DNA from 3 places in the Saccharopolyspora mangrovi genome. Region 2 is predicted to be linked to each of the others. Evidence: riboswitches for the same ligand, from Rfam matches in the RefSeq annotation. Region 2 holds a riboswitch; each other region holds the start of a gene.
What was found. A riboswitch is a leader RNA that binds a small molecule or an ion and turns the genes downstream of it on or off. The one in region 2 is predicted to bind thiamine pyrophosphate.

Region 1 (7,776 bases), on a different contig from region 2:
GGTTCGCCGACCCTGATGGGCCTTCACAGATCCCGATCGAATCTGGAAACGCCCGGCGGAACCACTTCCCGAACAATACTCCGGAGATCCATCGGAAATGGATAACCCGATTCGTGGAATTCGAGTTCACATCCACGTCGCCCCGATGGAGCAACAACCGCCGTTACCACAGCTCCGCATTGCGCCGCCAGACTGATCGAGATCCGGAAAATCCGGACGTGAAAGACGTTTCACACCACGCTGCGTCACACAGTGGGAAGACCAGGTGATCACGGAGCTCCGCCGCGCTGACCACCGCGTATTGCCCCGTTCAGCACTTTCGGGTGACTGTACGGCCCCACCACCCGGTGCTAGCGTTCCGTTCGGAAGCAACACCAACTCCGCCGATCCCGCGCGGTCAACAATTCCTTCCACCCCTTTCCAATTCCGCGACGACAATCGTCGGTTCGCCTTTATCCACCCTGCTCCGAGTTCCCCGCTCGATGATTTTTCAGCACTAAGATTGGTGGTATTTCTGTCGTGACTGCGACCGATCCGACCAGCCCCGTCGACACCGAATCCCCGCAGCTGAGCCTGAGCACGGCCGCAGCCCGCAACCTGGCGACCACGACCAAGTCGGTCCCGCAGATGCAGGGCATCACCTCGCGATGGCTTCTGCGGATGCTGCCGTGGGTGCAGGCGGCCGGTGGCGTGTACCGGGTGAACCGGCGGCTGAGCTACACGCTCGGGGACGGCCGGATCACCTTCAGCAACACCGGTGCCGACGTCCGCGTCATCCCCCAGGAACTGCAAGAACTCCCGCTGCTGCGCGGATTCGACGACGAGGCGGCGTTGCGCGCGCTGGCGGACCGGTTCGTGCAGCGCCAGTTCGAGCCGGGCGAGGTGATCGCGAGTTCCGGTGACCCCGCCGAGGAAGTGGTGCTCATCGCCCACGGCAAGGTCAACAAGATCGGCACCGGTGAGTACGGCGACCAGACCGTGCTGGAGGTGCTCGCCGACGGCCAGTACTTCGGCGCGCAGGTGCTGGCCGGCGAGGCCGGTGAGTGGGACGCCAGCTACAAGGCGGTGACGCCCTGCACCGTGCTGTCCCTGGGCCAGCGGACGTTCCAGGAGCTCAACGGTTCCTCGGAATCGCTGCGCGAGCACGTCCGGCAGGCGCTGGCCGGGCCGAGCCGCCCGCACAACCCGCACGGCGAGGCCGACATCGACATCGCCTCCGGGCATTCCGGCGAGCCGTCGCTGACCGGCACCTTCGTCGACTACGAGCTCAAGCCGCGCGAGTACGAGCTCAGCGTCGCCCAGACCGTGCTGCGGGTGCACAGCCGCGTCGCCGACCTCTACAACCAGCCGATGAACCAGACCGAGCAGCAGCTCCGGCTCACCATCGAGGCGTTGCGCGAACGCCAGGAGGAGGAGCTGGTCAACAACCGGGAGTTCGGCCTGCTGCACAACGCCGACCTGCGGCAGCGCATCCCCACCAGGACGGGCCCGCCCACCCCGGACGACCTCGACGAGCTGCTGACGCTGGTGTGGAAGGAACCGGGCTGCTTCCTGGCGCATCCGCGCACCATCGCCGCGTTCGGCCGGGAGTGCAGCAAGCGCGGCTTGTACCCGCAGAGCATCGATCTCGGCGGGCACCAGGTCCCGGCGTGGCGCGGGGTGCCGATCTTGCCGTGCGACAAGTTGCACGTCAGCGACAAGCGCACCAGCTCGGTGATGCTGATGCGGCTCGGCGAGCAGAACCAGGGCGTGGTCGGCCTGCACCAGACCGGCCTGCCCGACGAGTACCGGCCGGGTCTGTCGGTGCGGTTCATGGGCATCAACGAGCAGGCGGTCATCTCCTACCTGGTCAGCGCCTACTACTCGGCCGCGGTGCTGGTCCCCGACGCGCTCGGCGTGCTCGAGCACGTCGAAGTGGGCCGCGAGAGCTGAGCAGGCGGGCCGGTCGCAGGGCCGGCCCGCTCCTCTTCCCGACCAGAGGAGTTGAACCACCTTGACCGCGACCGAGCAATCGGCGCTGAGCCTGAGCACCGAGGCTGCGCGCAGGCTCTCCACCACCACCAAGACGCAGCCGCAGATGCAGGGCAGGACATCGCGGTGGTTGCTGACGATGCTGCCGTGGGTCGACGTCGACGCAGGCGCCTACCGGGTCAACCGGCGGCTGACCTACACCTCCGGTGACGGCCGGATCACCTTCACCAACACCGGCGACGCCGTGCGCGTCATCCCCCGGGAGCTCACCGAGCTGCCGCTGCTGCGCGGGTTCGACGACGACTCGGCGCTGACCGCGCTCGCCGACCGGTTCGTGCAGCGGCACTACGAGCCCGGCCAGCTGATCTCGGTCGCCGGCGAACCGGCCACCGAGGTGGTGCTGATCGCGCACGGCAAGGTCGACAAGATCCGCGCGGGCGAGTACGGCGAGGACACCGTCACCGATACCCTGGCCGGTGGTGCCTTCTTCGGCTCGCAGGTGCTGGCGACCGCGCAGTCCACGTGGGACAGCACCTACCGAGCCGTCACGCCGTGCATCGTGCTCGCGCTCGGTCGTGCGGGCCTGCACGAGGTCACCAGGCAGTTCGACGAGCTGCGCGCGCACGTGGCCGCCGAGTACGCCTCCCCCGCGCCCGCGACCAACAAGCGCGGCGAGGCCGACATCGCGCTGGCCTCAGGGCATTCCGGCGAAGTCGCGCTGCCGGGCGCGTTCGTGGATTACGAGCTCGAACCGCGCGAGTACGAGCTCAGCGTCGCGCAAACCGTGCTGCGGGTGCACAGCCGCGTCGCCGACCTCTACAACCAGCCGATGAACCAGACCGAGCAGCAGCTCCGGCTCACCATCGAAGCCCTGCGCGAGCGCCAGGAGCGCGAGCTGCTCACCAACCGCGACTTCGGCCTGCTGCACAACGCCGACCTGCAGCAGCGCCTGCACACCCGCACCGGGCCGCCGACGCCGGAGGACCTCGACGAACTGCTGTCGCGGCGGCGCAAATCGCGGTTCTTCCTGGGGCATCCGAGGGCGATCGCCGCGTTCGGCCGGGAGTGCAACCGCCGGGGCGTGTACCCGCAGACCACTGCGGTGGGCGGCCAGGTCGTCCAGGCCTGGCGGGGCGTTCCGATCCTGCCCACCGACAAGATCCCGATCAGCGGCAAGGGCACCACCTCGATCCTGTGCATGCGCACCGGCGAGGACGACCACGGCGTGGTCGGACTGCGCCAGACCGGCATCTCCGAGGAGCACGAAGCCGGGATTTCGGTGCGGTTCTCGGGGATCAACGAGCAGGCGGTGATCTCCTACCTGGTCAGCGCCTACTACTCGGCCGCCGTGCTGGTCCCGGACGCGCTCGGCGTCCTGGAGAACGTCGAAATCACCCGCTGAGCGAAGGGAATCCGCAGATGACCACGATGCAGCAGGACGCGAACCGGGCCGGTCAGGCCTTCGAGGCGCTGACCAGCAGCCGGACCATGGTCGAGCCGGCGTTGCGAGCGGCGGTGGACCGGCTCCCGGACCGGATGCGCAAGGTCGCCGGTTACCACCTGGGCTGGTTCGACGAGCACGGCAACCCGGTGCGGGCCGACCGCGGCAAGGCGTTGCGGCCGGCGATGGTGCTGCTCAGCGCCTCGGCGGTCGGCGGCGATCCGGCAGACGCGGTTCCGGCGGCGGTGGCGGTGGAGCTGGTGCACAACTTCTCGCTGCTGCACGACGACGTGATGGACGGCGACGTCACGCGCCGACATCGGCCGACGGCCTGGACTGTTTTCGGCAACTCCACGGCGATCCTCGCCGGTGACGCGATGCTGGCGCTGGCGGCCGACGTGCTCGCCGCGTCGCAGCACCCGGAGGCGGCGAGCGCGGTCCGGATGCTCAGCAGCGCGGTGATCGGGCTCATCGACGGGCAGAACTCGGACCTGGAGTTCGAGACCCGCGCCGACGTCGACGTCGCGGAGTGCCAGCGGATGGCCCGCGACAAGACCGGGGCGCTGCTGGGCTGCGCGTGCGCTCTCGGGGCGCTCAGCGGCGGCGGATCCCCGGAGCAGATCACCAGGATGCGCAGCTTCGGGGAATGTCTCGGGCTGGCGTTCCAGCACGTCGACGACCTGCTGGGCATCTGGGGCGATCCGGCGATGACCGGCAAGCCCGTGTTCTCCGATCTGCGGACCCGCAAGAAGACGCTGCCGGTGGTCTCGGCCCTGACCTCCGGCACCAGCGCGGGCCAGCGGCTGGCCGCGCTCTACTACCGCGAGCAACCGCTGATCAGCGGCGAGTTGGCCCAGGCCGCGGAACTCGTCACGCTCGCGGGTGGCAAGGCGTGGAGCCAATCCCAAGCCGACGAGCTCCTGGCCGCGGCGCTGTCGGATCTGCGCAAGGCGGACCCGGACGAGGAGGCGGCGGATTCGCTGACCGCCCTCGCTCAGCTGGTTGCCCGCCGGGACCACTGAGTCCCGGCGCCCGGAAACGACGGCTCCAGCCGCTTCTCGCCCCTCCCGGCTGGAGCCGTCCCCGGTCCTCAGGCGTCGCGCCGGTTCCGGGTGAGCAGACCGATGACGCCCGCGGCGATCGCGGAGATGAGGAAGGAGGTCAGGGCCGCGCTCATCCAGGTGGGAACGGTGAACCCGGCGGCTTCGCGGGCGCTGGTCCAGAACGCGGTCCACCAGCCGAGTTCACCGGGGTTGATCAGCTGGAACGTCGCGAAGCCCAGCAGCCAGGCCACGAGCATCCCCCAGCGCGACGGGGCCTGGGCGGAGACGTCCCACTCGCGGCTGCGGGCGTTGTAGAAGTAGTCCACCGCCAGCACGCCGAACATCGGCACGAACACCGACCCGATCAGCAGCAGGAAGTTGGAGAACTGCTCGATGTCCATCGTCAGCGCCGCCAGCGTGCTGACCGCGCCGACGACCAGGCTCAGCACGCGGCGGTCGGTGCTGGGACGCAGGTTCTGGATCGACACCGCGGTCGAGTAGGTGTCGGCGAAGGACTGGTCGACCTCGCGCAGCACCAGCACCGCGAAGAACAGCACGCCCAGCGGAGCGGCCAGCAGCGGGTCGAAGGCCTTGTCGCCGTCGAAGCCGACCAGCGCCAGGCCGAGCAGGCCCAGCAGGTAGCAGGCGATCTGGGTGATCGAGTAGCCGACGGTGGCGGCGGTGAACGCGCCGCGCGCCGACCGGGAGTGCCGCGAGTAGTCCGAGGCGACCGGCAGCCAGGACACCGCCACGGCCAGGGCCGCGTCGGCACCCGGCCAGAAGCCCTCCCAGGACCCGTCGTGCATCGGCGGCAGCGGCTTGAGCAGCAGCTGCACGAAGAAGTAGACCATCGCGACGAGCACGGCGACGCTCACGTAGCGGCGCAGCAGCCGCAGCGCGCCGAGCGGCCGCAACGTCAGGCCGGTGGTGATCACCCCGGCGATCAGCACGTACAGCCACTGCGGTCCGCCGCCGAACAGGGCCTCCGCGCCCTGGGCGATCACCAGCAGTTCGAAGGTGCCCCAGCCGACCAGCTGCAGGATGTTGAGCACCGTCGGCACGTAGGACAGGCGGGTTCCGAACAGGCCGCGCAGCAGCATCATCGCCGGCGCGCCGGTGCGGGCCCCGGGGATGGCGGCGATGCCGACCATGAGGCTGCCCAGCACGGTTCCCACGATGGTCGCGGTCACCGCTGCCAGGAACGACAGCTGCGGCACTCCGGCCGGTGCGAGCACCGCGAGCGCTCCGCTGAAGCCCAGCAGGCTCACGCCGAGGTTGCCCCAGAACGCGCCCTGGTCGAGCACTCCCAGCGTTCTCGGCGCGGGTTCGTCCAGGGTGTTCGGAACTTCGGAACGTTCGACGTCAAGCGCCATCAACAGCTCCCTACGCCGGCATTATCCGGACAGGTTCGGCGGTCGGTGGCGCGCGTTGCCACCCTCTCAGCCCGGTGCGCCCGAGCTCCCGCGTGGATTCAGTCGGGCAGGACCCTACCCGATCGGGTGAAGCGCTGTCAGTCAGTGCCTGCGGTTGCCGAACAGGCCTCGGGTGATCTCGCGTCCTGCGGCGCTGGCGGCGGAGCGGAAGAACGAGCGCACGGCGGGGTTCTCGATCGCCTTCTGGAACATGCTCGCTTCCTGGTGTTGCGGCTGGCGCCGTTCGCCGGCTTCGGCAGCGGCGGCCGGTTCGGTGGCCTTCTTCGCGAGCTTCTCGTAGGCCGATTCGCGGTCGATCGTCTCGGAGTACTTGGCGTGCAGGTCCGAGGACTGGGCCGCGGCGCGCACGGAGTCCTCGCCGATGCTGCCCATCAGCGAGCGCGGTGGCCGCAGCCGGGTCCAGGCCACCGGTGTGGGCGCACCGGTCTCGGACAGCACCGTGACGATCGCTTCGCCGATGCCGAGCGTGGTCAGCGCCTGGTCGAGCTGGTAGTGCTCGGTGGTCGGGTAGGTCTTGACCGTGCGCGCGAGCGCCTTCTGGTCCTCGGGGGTGAACGCGCGGATGGCGTGCTGGACGCGCGCGCCGAGCTGGGAGAGCACCGGGTTGGGCAGGTCGGTGGGCAGCTGGGTGCAGAAGAACACGCCCACGCCCTTGGAGCGGATGAGCTTCACGGTCTGCTCGATGCGGTCCAGGAACGCCTTGGAGGCGTCGTTGAACAGCAGGTGCGCCTCGTCGAAGAAGAACACCAGCTTCGGCCGGTCGAGGTCACCGGCTTCGGGCAGTTCCTCGAACAGCTCGGCCAGCAGCCACATCAGGAACGTGGAGAACAGCACCGGGTTGGCCTGCACGTCGTCGAGCTCGAGCAGGTTGACCACGCCCTTGCCCTCGACCTGCCGCAGCAGGTCGGCCACCTCGAGCTCGGGTTCGCCGAAGAACTCGTCGCCGCCCTGGGCCTCCAGGTTGGACAGCGCCCGCAGGATCACCCCGGCACTGGCGGCCGAGACGCCGCCGATGCCCTTGAGGTCCTCCTTGCCTTCGTCGCTGGTCAGGTACTGGATGACCGAGCGGAGGTCCTTGGTGTCCAGCAACGCGAGTCCGCGCTGGTCGGCCCAGTGGAAGATCAGCCCCAGGGTGGATTCCTGGGTGGCGTTGAGCCCGAGCACCTTCGCCAGCAGCAGCGGCCCGAAGCTGGTGATCGATGCCCGGATCGGCACGCCGCGCCCGCCGGTGCCCAGCGAGAGGAACTGCGCGGGGTAGGACGTGGCCTGCCAGTCGTCGCCGACGTCCTGGGCGCGGGCGGTGAGCTTGTCACCGCCCTCCCCCGGCCTGGCCAGCCCGGACAGGTCGCCCTTGATGTCGGCGAGCACGACCGGGACTCCGGCCTCGGAGAGCTGTTCGGCGAGCAGCTGCAGCGTCTTGGTCTTGCCGGTGCCGGTGGCGCCCGCGACCAGTCCGTGCCGGTTGAGGGTGGCCAGCGGGATGCGCACCTGGGCCTGGGCGTCGGCCTCGTTGTCGATGACCACCGCCCCGAGGTCGACGGCGGCGCCCCCGGTCTCGTACCCGGACGCGATCTGCTCGGCAGCGCTGTTGTCGGTCACCGCAGTCTCCTCCCGGTCGGCACGTTCCCTTCGAAAGGTAGGTCGAGACCGCTGCCCGACCCGGGAGAGCCACTCGGTCGAGGGACAGGTGGGCGCGTCCCCCACTAGCACCCCGAACGAGGCACCAAAAGGCTCGTTGACCACCGGAAAGATCTCCTTCGGCGGCATGGGATGCATCGCTCGGTGGAGTTAGAGTCTGGTCAGACCACCCGGGTCCACCGAGCGTGCGTGAGGAGTTGAGGTCGTGACCGGTTTGGACCGCCTGCGGGCTCGTGTCGGCACCGAGGAA
Region 2 (7,776 bases):
TCATGGAGCCCTTCTCGCGGGGCACGACGAAGGCGGCGAGGCGCTGTCCGAAGTCGGGGTCGTCGACGCCGATGACGGCGGTTTCGGCGACTTCGGCGAGTCCGGCGATGGCGTCCTCGGTTTCCTTGGGGTAGATGTTCTCGCCGCCGGAGATGATCATGTCGTCTTCGCGGCCCGCGATGAACAGGCGCCCGGAGTGGTCGAACCGGCCGAAGTCGCCGGTGGACATGAGCCCGTCCCGGCTCTCGCGGCTGTTGCCGTTGGTGTAGCCGTCGAACAGCATGTCGTTGCCCGCGAAGATGCGGCCGGTCTCGCCGCGGCGCACGGGTTCGCCGTCGTCGTCGAGGATGCGCACCTGGGTGCCCCGCGGCGGGCGTCCGGCCGACGACGGCGCGGCCCGCAGGTCCGCGGGAGTGGCGATGCTCACCCAGGAGACCTCGGTGGAGCCGTAGAGGTTGTAGAGCACCGGGCCGAAGGCGCGCTGGAACCGGCTGGCGAGGTCGCCGGGCAGGGCGGAGCCGCTGGCGGCGACGATGCGCAGCGAGGAGGTGTCGAACCGCTCGCGCTCCTCGGCGGGCAGGTCGAGGATGCGCTGGAGCATGACGGGGACGCTGAACATGCTGCCGACGCGGTGCCGTTGCACGGTCCGCAGCGCGTCGACGGGGTCGAACTTGCGGCGCAGCACCAGGGTGGCGCCGAGGACCGCGGAGAGCTGGAATCCGGCGATGGCCCAGGTGTGGAACAGGGGTGCGCTGAGCAGCACGCGTTCTCCGGCGCGCAGCGGGATGCGCGAGAGCACCGCGCCGGCGGGGTTGAGGCTCGGCGGGTCGGGCCGGCGGGCGCCCTTGGGTGTGCCGGTGGTGCCGGAGGTGAGCACGATCAGCCGGGAGTGCCGCTTGGGGCGGGGGATCCGCTTGGCGGGCCCGGTGGCGATGAGGTGGTCGAGGGTGTCGTGCTCGGTGGGGCCGTCGGCCCAGCCGAGCACGACGTCGAGCCCGCTGGGCAGGTCGTGGAGGTGTCCGGCGAACTCCTCGTCGAGGACGAGCAGGCTGACGTCCTGCTCGGCGAGCACGTCGGCGAGCTGGCGGGCGCTGAGGCCGACGTTGAGCAGCACGACGTCGACGCCGAGCTTGGCGGCGGCCACGATGACCTCGACGGGTCCGTGGTGGTTGCGGGTGAGAACGCCGATGCGGGTCTTGCCCGGCACCCGGTCGCGCAGCGCGGCGGCGAGGCGGGTGGTGCGGGTGGCGAGTTCGGCGTAGCTGAGCGCGCCGCGCTCGTCGATCACGGCGGGCCGGTCGGGGTGGCGAACGGCTCCCACGGCGAATCCGAGCGGCAGCGTGATGCCCCAGCGGCGGTAGGCCAGCCCGATGCGCACCAGCTTGTCGGGCCTCATCGGCCGGACCACGCCCTGCTTGACCAGGACGAACAGGGTGTGCAGGGCCGGCGCGGCGTGGTTGGCGAAAAACCTGGGCACGTGCCGCAGAACGCTCACTTGTCACCCCTCGTTCGTGAAACCTACTCGTGAGTAGATTGTGCCGCGAGGCGTCCTCGCGGCCAAGCCCTCCGTGTCGAGTATCCCGATTCCACGATCGAAGCGGTGCCGAAGTAGACGGCGCGGCGGGGAAGCGGGAACCTCTCCCGCCGCGCCGACCCCCAGGGCCTGTTTCCCTACTCGGCGCCGGCCGCGGTCACGACCGCGTCGCGCAGGGCCGCGCGCAGGCGGCCGACCTCCAGCGGTGAGAGCACCGCGGTCTCCCCGGGGGGAGCGACGATCACGACCCGGCCGTGGTTGACGAACACCGACATGTCTCGTCGCCGTCCGGCGACGTCGCGGCAGCTGACGTGCCACTGCTGGTTGGGCCCCACAGTCCCAGCCTCCCTGTGCCGATCCCGCTTGGTGCGGTGAAGCCGCGCAGCGCGCTTCTGGAGTAGGGACGCGCCGGTCCGGGATGCATGACGGCACTTCGCGAAATCACTCGGAAAGTGCTCGTGGTCACACCGCGGGTTCCCCGGCCGCGGTCCCCGGACGCGACTCAGGGGCGACCCCCACCACGGGAATCGCCCCTGAGCGAGCGCTGTTAGCCGGGGACACCCGTCCGGCCCAAGGAAGAGGTCAGACCGGGCGAACCTTCAGCCCGGCGGCCTCGGCGGAGAGCACGACCGCGCCTTCGAAGTCGGCGATCGGCAGCTCGTCACGCACCAGGCGGTGCGGTGCGTCGGAGGCCTCGACCCGGATCCGGCCGGTGGTGACCGACTGCTCGGCCAGCTCCCCGCCGCCGTAGTGCACCGCCAGCTGGTCGCCCGTGACCGTGGCAGTCAGCCAGCCGCCGTCGATGACCTGCTCGGTGCCGTCGAAGGACACGGTCAGGCGGCCATCGGCCGGGTTGTCGCCGCGCACCGCCACGTGCGAGAGCGCGACGTCCCGCTTGCCGGACTCCTCGCCGGCCAGCGCGATGACGTCCCTGGTGACCTCGTCGCCCGGCTCGGTGCCGGGCTTGGGGGTCAGCACCGGGGCGCGCAGCTGCGCGGCCAGCCGGTAGGGCTGCCACGAACCGGCGCCGATCAGGTTGACCACCGCGCTGACCGCCACGTCGGTCAGCAGCCGATCACTGCCCGGGGCGGGCGTGACCTCGATCGCCGGCACGTCGCGCCGGGACAGCAGTTCGCGCAGCGCCTTGGCGCGCTGACGGCTGTTGCGGTCGAATCCGCGGGTGATCGCCACCGTCCCCGATCCGGCGGCCGCGGCGGCGGCCTCGGTCAGGTCCGCTAGCGGCGCCCAGATCTGCGCCGGGTCCTGTTCGGGACGCTGCCGGCGCGAGCGGGCGAAGCCTGGGGCATCGGTCGTGGTTTCCATCGCCCTCCACTTTAGTCCGTGATGGAGGTTGACCTCGCCTTCCGGTGGGTGCTTTCACGGTGTGAAATCGATCGCGATCGCACTGCTCCATCGGGGTGGCTTTTGCCCCTGGTGGGCTTATCCGCTGCGTCATTCGTCGCATCCTTACGGCTCGTCGAAGCGGGGGCCGCGAGATGACCGATCTGCACCTGCCGGGCGAGCGACGGGGCCCGGATCGCTGGCGGGTCGTGCGGTGGCTGGCGCCGGACGGGAGCCGGGTCCGGGCGGGCGAGCCGCTGGCCGAGCTGCGCCCGGCCGAGGCCGAGGGCGCCGAAATCCGGGTGTGCGCGCTGGCCACCGGCACGCTCTGGCACCAGGTGCGGGCGGGTGAGGTGCTCACCGTCGGCCAGGTGCTGGGGTTGATCGACTGAACCGCGAGGGTCCGGGGCTTGCCCTGGGTTGTTAGGTTGGTGTCAGTGACGCGGGGTGCCCCTGCCCAGGGGCTGAGAACAGACCCGTTGAACCTGACCTAGCTCGTACTAGCGGAGGGACGTCATGGCCCCCAACGTGCTGACCATCGCCGGGACCGACCCGAGTGGTGGTGCCGGCATCCAGGCTGATCTCAAGGCCTTCTCCGCCAACGGCGCCTACGGCATGTCGGTGATCACCGCGCTGGTCGCGCAGACCACCACCGGGGTGAGCCGGGTGCAGGAGGTGCCGCCGGACTTCATCACCGACCAGCTGGTGACGCTGCTCGACGACGTCCGGGTGGACGCGGTCAAGATCGGCATGCTGGCCAACGCCGAGGTCATCCGCGCGGTCACGGCGGTGCTGGAGCGCTACTCGCCGCGGTTCGTGGTGCTGGACCCGGTCATGGTCGCCAAGAGCGGTGATCGGCTGCTGGCCCCGGAGGCCGTCGGGGCGCTGCGCGACGAGCTGCTGCCGCGGGTGGACCTGATCACGCCGAACCTGCCGGAGGCCGCCGACCTGCTGGGCGAGGCCGAGATCGGCAGCCCCGAGCAGATGCCCGCGCAGGCCGAGCGGCTGGCCGCGCTGGGCGCCAAGCAGGTGCTGCTCAAGGGCGGTCACCTCAACGGCGAGTCGAGCGTGGACCTGCTCTACGGCGACGGCCTGGCCGAGTTCCTCACCAGCGAGCGGGTCGTCACGACCAACGACCACGGCACCGGCTGCACGCTCTCCGCCGCGATCGCCGCGCTGCGCCCGCAGCGCGCGGACTGGCTGGAAGCGGTCCGCGAGGCCAAGCAGTACCTCACCGAGGCCCTCCGCGCCTCGGAGCGCTTGGACGTGGGTCGCGGTCACGGCCCGGTGCACCACTTCCACCGCTGGTGGTGAGCGGCCGCGGGCAGTTCTCGCTCGAACTGTCCGGGCAGCACGGGCTTCTTCGATCAAGGGCAGTGCTCGCCAGAGCTGCCCTGCTCCACCGCACCCGAGATTCCGACTTCCGTGAGGGGTTCTCATGAGCACGTTGCCCGCACCGCCCGCCGGAGGGTTCTGCGCCGAGGCGTGGGACCGCACCGTCGGACTGCAGCAGGCGATCGTGGACCACCCGTTCAACAAGGCGCTCGCCGACGGCAGCCTCGAACGCGACGTGTTCGCCTTCTACATCGTCCAGGACGCCCGCTACCTGGTCGGCTTCGCGCAGGCGCTGTCGGCCGCGGCGACCAGGGCCGATGACGCTGCGGACGCGGCGTTCCTGGCCGGTGCCGCGCAGGGCGCGCTGGTCGAGGAGCGGCGGCTGCACGCCGGCTACGTCGCCGAGTTCGGCCTGACCGACGAGGAGATCGCCGGCATCGACACCTCGCCGTCGTGCCTGGGCTACACGTCCTACCTGCGCGCCTGCGCGTTGACCGAGTCCTACCCGGTGCTGCTGGCGGCGATCCTGCCGTGCTTCTGGGTCTACCAGTACGTCGGCAGCAAGATCCTGGACGCCACCGGCGACATCGAGGGCCACCCGTACAAGGCGTGGATCACCACCTACGCCGACGACGAGTTCGCCGAGGCGGTGCTGTCCGCTCGCGAGCTCACCGACAAGGTCGCGGCGCACGCCGACGAGGAGACGCGCGAGCAGATGTTCGCCGCGTTCGCCCGGGCGACCGAGTTCGAGTGGTTGTTCTGGAACAGCGCGTGGATCAAGGAAACCTGGCCGACCGCGAAATTCATTGGCTGACAAGGGTTTCGCGTCTCACGAACGCCGATGGCGGCTCGCTCGGAGTGGCGGGCCGTCATCCGTTTCGCGTTACTCCGAAGCGTGATCCAATATGTGATGCGCGACACAATCTTGGTCTGTTAACGAAGCCGCCCGCACAGCGACATGCTGGGCGAAACCCCTGTTCGAGCTGGGGTTTCAGGGGCGGGTTTTCCCTCAGGCGTGGATGGAGTTCCGGGGCAGTGAGTTCTCTTCTGATCGTGTTCATCGGCATGACGGTCCCGATCCTGGCCGCCGCGCCGTTCTACATAGCTGACCGGCGCCAGGACACCCGCGAGACGCCCGACGGCGCGGAGCTGCAGCCGGGCATCACCGAGGCGCCGCAGATCTGGCCGCAGGCCGCCGAAGAACCGGCCCAGTCCGCCTGCGAGATCCCGGAGGCCCGCACGCCGGAGGAGGCCAACGCGCTCGCCGACACCGTGCGCATCCAGCAGGAGCAAGTCTCTCAGCCGTAGATCGACTTGGCCAGCGCCGCCTTGCGCTGCTGCAGCTCGCGCAGCGCGGCGGTGCTGAACCCGCCGCCGCTCGGGCTCGCCGGAACCCGCAGGCCCTCGCTCAACTGCCAGCCCGAACCGCGCTCGATCAACGACCGGTGCTTGTTGGTGTAGTAGCCGGAGTTGATCGACACCGCGACCCCGCTCGCCCCGGCGGCGGCGGCCAGCAGGTGCAGGTGGAACCGCGTCGACAGCCACCGCTGGCCGGGCTTGGCCGGCAGGCCGTCGCGCATGATCTCGTCGAAGGCGTGGAACCGGGCACCGGGAAGGTCGTGCTCGACCAGCGCGAAGACCTCCCGGTCGGCGCGCGGGATGCCCTCGACGAACGCGACCTGCTCCGGCTCGACCTTCCACTCGCGCAGCGTGTCCAGCAGGAATCCGGCCAGCGCGGGCACGGTCTCGTCCAGCAGGTCCGACTGCATGCAGACCATGACCTCGCGGACGTCGTCGTCGCCGTTGCGGAACAGCGCGGGCTCGAGTCCGAAGAAAATGTCGTCACCGGTGACCGACGGGTCGATCAGCAGCGACGCGGAGGGCTCGTCGCGGACGTCGACGACCTCGAACTGGTCGGCCAGGCTGCGCAGCAGCGGCTCGGTTCCCCCGGCGATGGGCGCCAGGCCCTGCCCGGTCATCACCGCGCGGCCGCCGGACCGGTGCGCGGCTGCCGCGGTGGCCGCGAGCAGTCCCACGTGGCGGGGCCAGATGCCGTTGATGTAGCCGCCGCCGATCACGTGGAACAGGTCCATCTGCGAGGCCAGCTCGATGCCGGCGACCCAGCGCGGCGCGAGGCCGGGGTTGTGGATCGCGTGCTGCACGAACGCCGCGACCGCCCACGGCTCGTCCTCGGGGGCTTCCCAGCACAGCCGCCAGAAGGTGTCGGTGAAGTGCACGTTGGGGTGCAGGCCGGAGAGCATCACCGAGCTGGGGCCGGGGTTGGGCGAGTCCAGCCAGACCTCGCTGTCCGGGGCCACCTTCGCCAGGTGCTTGAGCCATGCCGCGGCGATCAGCTCGTCGCCGTAGTTGGGATGTCCGGTGGTGCCGACGAGGTAGATCCGGCGCGAGGTGTTCACCTGGGTGGCTCCAGCCTTGGGTTGCTAGGTTCCGCTCCCGAACCTAGCAACCTGCCGAACGCCCGTACCAAAACCGCACCGCACGGGCCTGCGTTCTCGGCTCAGCCGGTCTTGCTGATCTCCGAGCGGATGCGCTCCAGGCGGCGCTTGGAGCGGTTGAACTTGGCCTGGTAGCGGGCCTCGAAGATGTCGGTGGGCAGCTCCGGCATCTCCATCGGCTCCGGCTCGCGCGGACGCGGCGCGGTGACCTCGACCTTCACCGGCTGAGTGGCCTCGCCGTCGCCGCGGCTGCTCTCCTTCTCCTCCTCCGGCTTCGAGGCGATCTCGGAGCCGGAGGACTCGGTCTTCTCGGACCCGGCGGCCGGAGCCGTGGCGGCGCCCAGCGCGTGCCTGCCGCGCGAGGACGCCTGCTGCGATTCGGTCGCCTTGCGGTTGGCGCGGTTGAGCAGCGGCCAGAACACCAGCGTCGCCACCGCGAGGCCGCACACGAACATCAGGACCAGCAATTCCACCTGCTGCCTCCGGGTCAGTTCTGCCGCGCACCGGGAGCAGACGCCCCGTTGGTGGTGTGCTGCGGTTCGATGGGGATCGTGTAGGTCTGCACGTCATCGCGCTGCTCGGGCAGCGTGACCTCGTGCAACCGCTGCTCGTCGGCTGCCTCCACCGGGCCACCGTCGGTCTCGGCCGCGGTCGCGGTGTCGGACTTGGCGCGCAGGTTGGCGGTGGCCCGGTCGAGCTCGCCCTTGACGCTGTCCATCGCCGCGAGCACCGAGGCGCGCAGTTCTTCCAGCCGCTGCCCCTCGACGCGGATCTCCTCCAGCGCCTCCAGCCGCAGCTGCTCGCTCTCGGCGTCCCACTGGCCGCACTGCCTGCGGGTTTCGGCGATGAGCGCGTCGGATTCCTCCTGCGCGCTGGTGATGACCCGCTTGTACTCGCTGCGGATCTCCTGCCGGAGCCGGTACTCGCGGCTGCGCTGCTCGCTGAGCTTCTGCTCGTGCTCGCGCTGCAGCTTGGTGCGCCGCGCCTCGACGTCGTTGACGAGTTCGGTGCACTCGTCGCGGAGTTCGGACGCGGCCTGCTCGGCCTCGCTGATCAGCGCGCGAGCCTCGGTCTCGGCGGTGCCGCGGATGATCTCGGCTTGCCGCTTCG
Region 3 (7,776 bases), on a different contig from region 2:
GGCGCGGATGGTCAGCGACAGCTCGGCGACCTCGGCCAGCGGGGAGTCGGCGGTGTTGGTGACCGCGACGGTCAGCGCGCCGCGCGCCCGGCCGGACTCGGTGACCGCGACGAGGTCGGGGGAGCCGCCGCTCTGACTGACCGTCACCAGCAGCACGTCGGTCAGGTCGGGCTGAGCGCCGTAGAGCGTGGTGGTCGACGGCGAGGTCAGACCGACGGGCAGTTGCAGCAGCACCTCGATGAGGTACTTGGCGTAGAGCGCGGCGTGGTCGCTGGAGCCGCGCGCGGCGAGCAGCGCGAACCGCGGGCGTCGTTCGGCGACGACTGCCGCGACCTCGGCGAACTGCTCGCGCGCGGCCAGCAGGTCCGCGAAGATCGCGGGCTGCTGCCCGATCTCGTCCTTCATGTGCGTGCCGGGGGTGCCGGACATCTCGGGCCCATCCCTTCCATAAGGTCCAGACCAATTATACCCGGTCCGGAACCGCGGAGCACCTTCGTTCGTCCGATGGTCGGCTTCACCGCGACCGCGAGCGCGTCACGGATTGTGGTGAGCGACACTCATTGTCAACAGGAATCGGCGTTAGTGTGCTCGCACACCAAAGTCTGAATTGATCAGCGCGCACGATCTGCCGGAGACGCGTTCCGCGTGGCCGCGCGGTCGGGCATGCTCGGTGGTCAGGCTGCGGCGGGTAGGAGGAACGATGCTCGACACGACCGTGTCCGGCGGGGCGGATTCGCAGGGACGCGCGCCACGGGAACCCAAGTACTGGGGGCTCAAGCAGCACCTGCTGGACCTGCTGCGATCGATGCCGCCCGGTTCGCCGATCCCGACCGAGCGCTCGCTGGCATCGGAGTTCGACGTCTCCCGCACCACGGTCCGCCAGGCGCTGGCCGAGCTGACCGTGGAGGGCCGGCTGCTGCGCGTGCAGGGCAAGGGCACCTTCGCCGCCAAGCCGAAGGTCGCCCAGCGACTGCAGCTGTCCTCCTACACCGAGGACATGCGCGCCCAGGGCAGGCAGCCCACCTCCCGGCTGCTGGAGGTCGTCGAGGAGGCCGCCGACGAGGAGCTGGCGGTGCTGCTGGGCACCAAGGCGGGTTCCGCCGTGCTGCGCTTGCGCCGGCTGCGCCTGGCCGACGCCGAGCCGATGGCCATCGAGACCACGCACCTGCCGCTGACCCGCTTCCGGGGGCTGACCGCCAGGCTGGAGTCCGGCGGCTCGCTGTACCAGGTGCTGCGGGAGACCTTCGACGTCGAGCTCGGGCACGCCGAGGAGACCATCGAGACCGCGCTTGCCAGCCCGGAGGAGGCCGAGCTGCTCGGCTCCGACGTCGGCCTGCCGATGCTGCTGCTGTCCCGGCACTCCTTCGACACCGAGGGCCGCCCGGTCGAATGGGTCCGCTCCATCTACCGCGGCGACCGGTACAAGTTCGTCGCGCGGCTGAATCCGCCGGCCTGATTCCAGTGGCACCGTTTTTCGTTACACATCGTGGGAGTACTCACGAAAGAGGTGGGTGGGGAGAAATCCGGCCCGGCACGCGCGTTGGGTGTTGCAGAGTGAGTGCCTCCAATTGCGTGTGTGAGGGAAATGGCGAGGGGCGGAGCGGTTTCGGCTGACGATCAGCCGGAGAAGCAGAGCGAGAAGAAGACGCAGGTGTCGCCGGCCCAGGTCGGTGGCGCGGCGTTGGCGTCGGTGACGGCGGCGTTCCTGGGTTCGCGGCTGGGGGTCGCCGGAACCGTCGTGGGCGCGGGTCTGACCAGCGTGATCATCACGGTGGGCGGCGCGCTGTACCAGCGGTCGATCGAGAAGACCAGGGAGAAGGCGACGGTCGCCGCCGCTAAGGCCGCTGAGCTGCGGAAACGTCGCACCCAGCTGGGGCATCCGATGCCCGGGCAGATCTTCGGCACCGAGGAGGCGACGCGGAAGCTGGAGGTCACCGGCCTGCAGTGGCCCGGTGGCGAGGCCGTCGAGGAACCGGCCACCGAGCTGATCGACGCCCGGACCGTGCTCTCCCCGCCGGTGCCGCGTCGCAGGTGGGGGCGCTGGGCGCTGGTCGGCGCGACCTGCGCGGCGGTGTTCGCGGTGAGCATGCTGCTGGTCACGGGTTTCGAAGGCGTCACCGGCCGCCCGCTCTCCGGCGGCGACGGCACCACGCTCGGTCAGGTGCTGCAGCCCGCGCCGCGGGCTCCGGTCAAGACCGAGCGGCCCGAGCCCACGACCAGCGAACCGACTCCGGTTCGCGAAGCGCCGTCGACGGAACCATCCGCTCCGCCGAGCACCAGCGAGCAGCCCGCGCCGAGCGCGCCGCCGACGACGCAGCCGACCGAAACCGCTTCTCCCCCAGCGGAATCCTCGACGACGCAACCGGCTCCCGAGTCGGCGGTTCCGGGACTGCCGCTCGGATAAGTGCGAAAAATGGTGAAATGATCGTCATTCCAGAGTTGATCAGCGAGCAATGGGAGTTGTATTGCGCACATTGCGCTAAAAGCTGGATGTGATTTCCCTGAGGGAATCTGATACTGGACCGGCGACGGGGCCTTGAGAGATCAGGTCACTACAAGGGAGACACGAGATGAAACGTAGACTCGCGGCTCGCATTGCCGGGGCCGTTCTGGTCACCGCGGGCACGGTCGCCGCGCTGACCGTGCCTGCCACCGCTACCGCACCCACCGCAGCCCCGGTGGCGGGTACGCTGCTGGAGGCGATGCAGCGCGACCTCGGCCTCACCGAGCAGCAGGCCCTCGACCGGCTCCAGCTCGAATCCGCCGCCCAGCGCACCGAGAGCAACCTGCGCGGCGCGTTAGCCGACTCCTTCGGCGGTGCCCACTTCGACTCCGCGACCGGCAAGCTCGTGGTCGGCGTGACCGACGCCGCCCGCTCCGAGCAGGTCCGCGCCGCCGGCGCCGAGGTCCGCCAGGTCGCCTTCAGCGCCAAGCAGCTCAGCGGCGTCGTCGACGGCCTCAACGCGAGCAAGGCGCAGGCGCCGAAGAGCGTCACCGGCTGGTACGCCAGCAGCAAGCAGAACGCCGTCGTCGTCACCGTCAAGCCCGGTGCCGCCGCCGAGGCCGCGCAGTTCGCGCAGGCCACCGGTGCGCCGGCCGGCGCGGTGCAGGTCGTCGAGTCGCAGGAGCAGCCCAAGACGCTGATGGACGTGGTCGGCGGCAACGCCTACTACATCGGCAGCGGCGCCCGCTGCTCCGTCGGCTTCGCCGTCGACGGCGGTTTCGTCTCCGCGGGCCACTGCGGCGGCGCCGGTGACACCACCACCGAGCCCAGCGGCACCTTCGAGGGCTCGTCCTTCCCCGGTGACGACTACTCCTACATCTCCGTCGGCCCCGACGACACCCCGCAGCCCGCCGTGAACAACTACAGCGGCGGCACCCAGGCCGTGGCCGGTTCCACCGAGGCCGCCGAGGGCGCGTCGATCTGCCGCTCCGGCTCCACCACCGGCTGGCACTGCGGCACGGTCCAGGCCAAGAACCAGTCCGTGCAGTACGAGCAGGGCACGGTCGAGGGCCTGACCCGCACCGACGTCTGCGCCGAGCCGGGCGACTCCGGTGGCTCGTTCATCTCCGGTGACCAGGCTCAGGGCATGACCTCGGGTGGCTCGGGCGACTGCACCAGCGGTGGCACGACCTACTTCCAGCCCGTCGGCGAAGCGCTGTCGGCCTACGGCGTCTCCCTGCTGACCCAGTGACCGGTTCGGGAGTTCCCAGCTGAAACCGCGCGACCCCCGGGACCAGCTCCCGGGGGTCGTTCGCGTTCGGATCAGGGGAGGCGGGAGCGCAGGTCCCGGGCCGCGGCCGCGGGGTCCTCGGCGTCGGTGATCGCGCGGACCACCACGATGCGCTCGGCACCGGCCTTGACGGCCTCGTCGACGTTGTCCGGGCCGATGCCGCCGATGGCGAACCACGGACGGCCGTGCCCCCGGTGCTCGGCGGCGTGCTGGACCAGCTCGACGCCCGCGGCCGGACGTCCGGGCTTGGTCGGCGTCGTCCACACCGGGCCTGTGCAGAAGTAGTCGACGCCCGGTTCGGTGGCAGCGGAGTCGGCCTGGGCGATGTCGTGCGTGGACCGGCCGACCACCACGTGGTCGCCGACGACGCGGCGGGCGACGTCCACCGGCAGGTCGTCCTGCCCCAGGTGCAGCACGTCGGCCTCGGCGGCCATCGCGACGTCCGCGCGGTCGTTGACCGCCAGCAGGGCGCCGTGCCGGACGCACGCCTCGGCCAGCACCTCCAGCGCGGCGAGCTCCTGGCGGGCCTCCAGCGGAGCGCCGTTCGGGCTCTTGTCCCGCAGCTGGATGATGTCGACACCACCCGCCAGGGCCGCGTCGGCGAACTCCGCGAGATCACCTCGCTCGCTGCGGGCGTCGGTGCACAGGTACAACTTCGCCTCGCCGAGGCGGGCGCGAATGCCGAAGCCGTCCAATCCAGGCATGCCCTCCAGCCTAGCCCGCAGATTCGCCGACCAGCTGCTGACGTCGTGATCTGCGGGCGGGTACGGTGGATGGTGGTGAGCACGGGAGCCCGGCGGACCGGGCTGAGAGGGAGCGCAGGGCTCCGACCGTCGAACCTGATCCGGGTCATGCCGGCGCAGGGAGCGTGGAGTTGTCTGAGAAACGAACTGATCATGTCGTCGTGGTGGGCGGCGGAGTCGTCGGCCTTTCGGTGGCCTGGCGGGCCGCCGCGGCCGGGAACCGGGTGAGCCTGGTCGACCCCGAACCCGCCTCCGGCGCTTCGTACGTCGCGGGCGGGATGCTCGCACCTCTCGCCGAGGCCTGGCCGGGCGAGGAAGAACTGCTCGAGCTGGGCTCGACGTCGCTGACCCGCTGGCCTGGTTTCGCCGAGGAGCTCAGCTGCGCCGCCGGACTGCCGTCCGGGCTGCGCACCGAGGGCACGCTGATGATCGGCGTCGACGGCGCCGACCGCGAAGAGCTCGACAACGTCTCCGGGCACCTGGCCGGGCTCGGCCGCAGCGTCACCCGGCTGACCGGCCGCGAGGTGCGCAAGCGCGAACCCGTGCTGGGCCCGTCGGTGCGCGGCGGGCTGGAGATCCCCGGTGATCTGGCGGTGGACAACCGCATGGCGCTGACCGCGCTGCAGGCGGCGGCGAAGGCCTCGGGCGTGGAGTTCGTCCGGGAACGCGCCGAGCGGGTCCGGCCGGGAGCCGTGGAGCTCGCCGAGTCCACTGTGGAGTGCGATGTCGCGGTGATCTCCGCGGGTGCGCACTCCGGCTCGCTGCACCCCGCGCTGGCCGGGACGATCCGCCCGGTCAAGGGCGAGATCCTGCGGCTGCGCAAGCGCGCCACGGCGCTGCCGCCGCCGACCCGCACCGTGCGCGGCCCGGTCCGCGGCAGGCCCTGCTACCTGGTGCCGCGCGACGACGGGGGAGTCGTGCTCGGCGCCACCCAGCACGAGGTCGGCTTCGACACCGAGGTCACCGTCGCAGGCGTCCGCGACCTGCTCGCCGACGCCGAGACCGTGATGCCCGGCATCGCCGAGTACACGCTGCTCGAAGCCACCGCCGGGCTGCGCCCGAGCACCGCCGACAACCTGCCGGTCATCGGCTGGCTGGAGCCGGGCGTGCTCGCCGCCACCGGCCACCACCGGGGCGGGTTCCTGCTCACACCGGTCACCGTCGACGCGGTGCTGGCGCTGCTGCGCGGCGACGACCCCGGAGCGCTCATCAAGGCCACCGACCCGAGCCGTTTGGGAGGGCAGCAGTGAAGGTCGTGATCAACGGCGAGGCGCGAGAGACCGCCGCCGACGCCACGCTGGCGTCGGTGCTGGACGACTTCGGCGTGCCGGAGAAGGGCGTGGCGGTGGCCTTGGACGGCGCGGTGGTGCCGCGCGCGTCGTGGCCTGGCACGGTGTTGCACGCCGACGCCACCATCGAAGTCCTCACCGCAGTGCAAGGAGGGTGACCGTGGACGACCCATTGGTGATCGCCGGGCGCGAGTTCGGTTCGCGATTGATCACCGGGACCGGAGGGGCGGGCAACCTCTCGGTCCTGGAGCGCGCGCTGATCGCGTCCGGAACCGAGCTGACCACCGTCGCGATGCGGCGCGCCGACGCCGGCGGCGGCACCGGCGTGCTGGACCTGCTGCGCAAGCTCGGCATCGAGGCGCTGCCCAACACCGCGGGCTGCCGCACCGCGGCCGAAGCGGTGCTCACCGCCCAGCTGGCCCGCGAAGCGCTGGAGACCAACTGGGTCAAGCTGGAGGTGGTGGCCGACGAGGAAACCCTGCTGCCCGACCCGATCGAGCTCCTCGACGCGGCGGAACAGCTGGTGGACCAGGGCTTCGTCGTCCTGGCGTACACCAACGACGACCCGGTGCTGGCGCTGAAGCTGGAGGAGGTGGGCTGCGCGGCGGTCATGCCGCTGGGCTCGCCGATCGGCACCGGCCTGGGCATCCGCAACCCGCACAACATCGAGATGATCGTCTCCCGCGCTGACGTCCCGATCGTCCTCGACGCGGGCATCGGCACGGCCTCCGACGCCGCCCTGGCGATGGAGCTCGGCTGCTCCGCCGTCCTGCTGGCCACCGCGGTCACCCGGGCCCAGGACCCGGAGCGCATGGCCACGGCCATGCGAGCAGCGGTCGAAGCGGGACGCCTCGCCTCCCAGGCGGGCAGGATCCCCCAGCGTTTCTGGGCCCAAGCCTCCAGCCCCGGCACCCCGATGGGCTGACCGGCAAGAACGCGTCCGAGCGCGGTGCGGATTCCAATTTCGCGCGAAATTCGACCCGGCCTCGCGGGAGTCGAACTTCGCGCGAAATTCGAACTCCCCGCTCAGCGGATGTGGAGGCGTTCGGGGCGGACGAAGCTGATCGTGTAGCTCTTCCAGGGGTTGTCGTAGCCGAAGGTGCGGTCGATGGCCTGGCGGGCGTGCAGGGCGTTCTCCACCAGGGAGCTCGCCAGCAGCTCCGAGGCGGGGGCGCCGCTGGCCGGGATGTCGGGGATCTTGGCCGTGGACTTGCCGCCCAGCAGGTCGTCCACCGAGCGCAGCGCCGGAACCGCGACCTTGCGCTCGTCAGCGGGCCGGAAGGCCAGCGTGGCCACGTCCTGGCGCAGCGCGTCCAGGGCGATCGCGGCGGCGCGGGTGGCGTGGTTGTCGTCGGTCTCCTCGCCGGTGCCGTCCAGCAGCGCGGGCATGCCCAGCAGGTCCTGGGTGCGGCGCAGCGCCAGGACGTTGGCGGCCTGCAGGGCCTTCGGCAGGTCCGCGCCCTGACCGGAGGCGCGGACGCTGCGCAGCAGCTCCGAGACCGACCAGACGGTCGAGCGGACCGCGCCGCGCACGTCCGGGACGATGCTGCTGGGCAGCACCAGGTAGCTCACGTAGCCGACGATCAGCGCGATCGCCGCGCCCACCGCGGTGTTGGCGGCGAAGCTGATGCCGACGTTGACCAGCGGCCGGTCCAGCGCCATCGCCTGGTCCACGACGGTGATCACGATCAGGCAGCCCAGCACCACCTGGTACTCGGCGCGCAACCTCGGCATGTTCAGCAGCATCCCGCCGATGACCAGCGGAACCAGCAGGTAGGCGCCCGGCAGCAGGGTGATCAGGATGGCCAGCGCCGTCACGCCCAGCACCGCACCACCGGTGCGCTCCAGGGCGCCGGTCATGCTGTCGCGCGCCGCGGGCGCCAGCACCACGTACAGCGCGAGCAGCAGGCTCGACGCCGACGGGTCGCGCAGCAGCAGCACGATCACCATGCCGACCGCGACCGCCAGCGTGCAGCGCAGCGCGTGCCGGAACAGCGAGGACCGGAACGA

Region 1: it holds a riboswitch for thiamine pyrophosphate, as region 2 does, so the genes downstream of both, R4I43_RS17140 (purine-cytosine permease family protein) here and thiD (bifunctional hydroxymethylpyrimidine kinase/phosphomethylpyrimidine kinase) in region 2, are expected to answer to the same signal.
Region 3: it holds a riboswitch for thiamine pyrophosphate, as region 2 does, so the genes downstream of both, thiO (glycine oxidase ThiO) here and thiD (bifunctional hydroxymethylpyrimidine kinase/phosphomethylpyrimidine kinase) in region 2, are expected to answer to the same signal.

Annotation. Positions count from the first base shown of each region.
Region 1 is NZ_JAWLNX010000011.1:55,219-62,994, forward strand. It holds gene R4I43_RS17125 (family 2B encapsulin nanocompartment shell protein) at 520-1,932, shown strand; gene R4I43_RS17130 (family 2B encapsulin nanocompartment shell protein) at 1,994-3,373, shown strand; gene R4I43_RS17135 (family 2 encapsulin nanocompartment cargo protein polyprenyl transferase) at 3,391-4,434, shown strand; gene R4I43_RS17140 (purine-cytosine permease family protein) at 4,503-5,828, opposite strand; TPP riboswitch at 5,819-5,930, opposite strand; gene R4I43_RS17145 (helicase HerA-like domain-containing protein) at 5,970-7,487, opposite strand; gene larE (ATP-dependent sacrificial sulfur transferase LarE) at 7,732-7,776, shown strand, end outside.
Region 2 is NZ_JAWLNX010000006.1:298,479-306,254, reverse strand. It holds gene R4I43_RS11615 (AMP-binding protein) at 1-1,495, opposite strand, end outside; gene R4I43_RS11610 (hypothetical protein) at 1,672-1,869, opposite strand; gene R4I43_RS11605 (hypothetical protein) at 2,117-2,857, opposite strand; gene R4I43_RS11600 (hypothetical protein) at 3,031-3,267, shown strand; TPP riboswitch at 3,309-3,404, shown strand; gene thiD (bifunctional hydroxymethylpyrimidine kinase/phosphomethylpyrimidine kinase) at 3,392-4,189, shown strand; gene tenA (thiaminase II) at 4,314-5,024, shown strand; gene R4I43_RS11585 (hypothetical protein) at 5,246-5,518, shown strand; gene R4I43_RS11580 (polysaccharide pyruvyl transferase family protein) at 5,509-6,627, opposite strand; gene R4I43_RS11575 (hypothetical protein) at 6,729-7,139, opposite strand; gene R4I43_RS11570 (hypothetical protein) at 7,154-7,776, opposite strand, start outside.
Region 3 is NZ_JAWLNX010000012.1:61,114-68,889, reverse strand. It holds gene R4I43_RS18140 (SIS domain-containing protein) at 1-429, opposite strand, end outside; gene R4I43_RS18135 (GntR family transcriptional regulator) at 701-1,456, shown strand; gene R4I43_RS18130 (hypothetical protein) at 1,652-2,404, shown strand; gene R4I43_RS18125 (S1 family peptidase) at 2,571-3,695, shown strand; gene thiE (thiamine phosphate synthase) at 3,767-4,438, opposite strand; TPP riboswitch at 4,510-4,617, shown strand; gene thiO (glycine oxidase ThiO) at 4,609-5,727, shown strand; gene thiS (sulfur carrier protein ThiS) at 5,724-5,924, shown strand; gene thiG (thiazole synthase) at 5,927-6,691, shown strand; gene R4I43_RS18100 (FUSC family protein) at 6,793-7,776, opposite strand, start outside.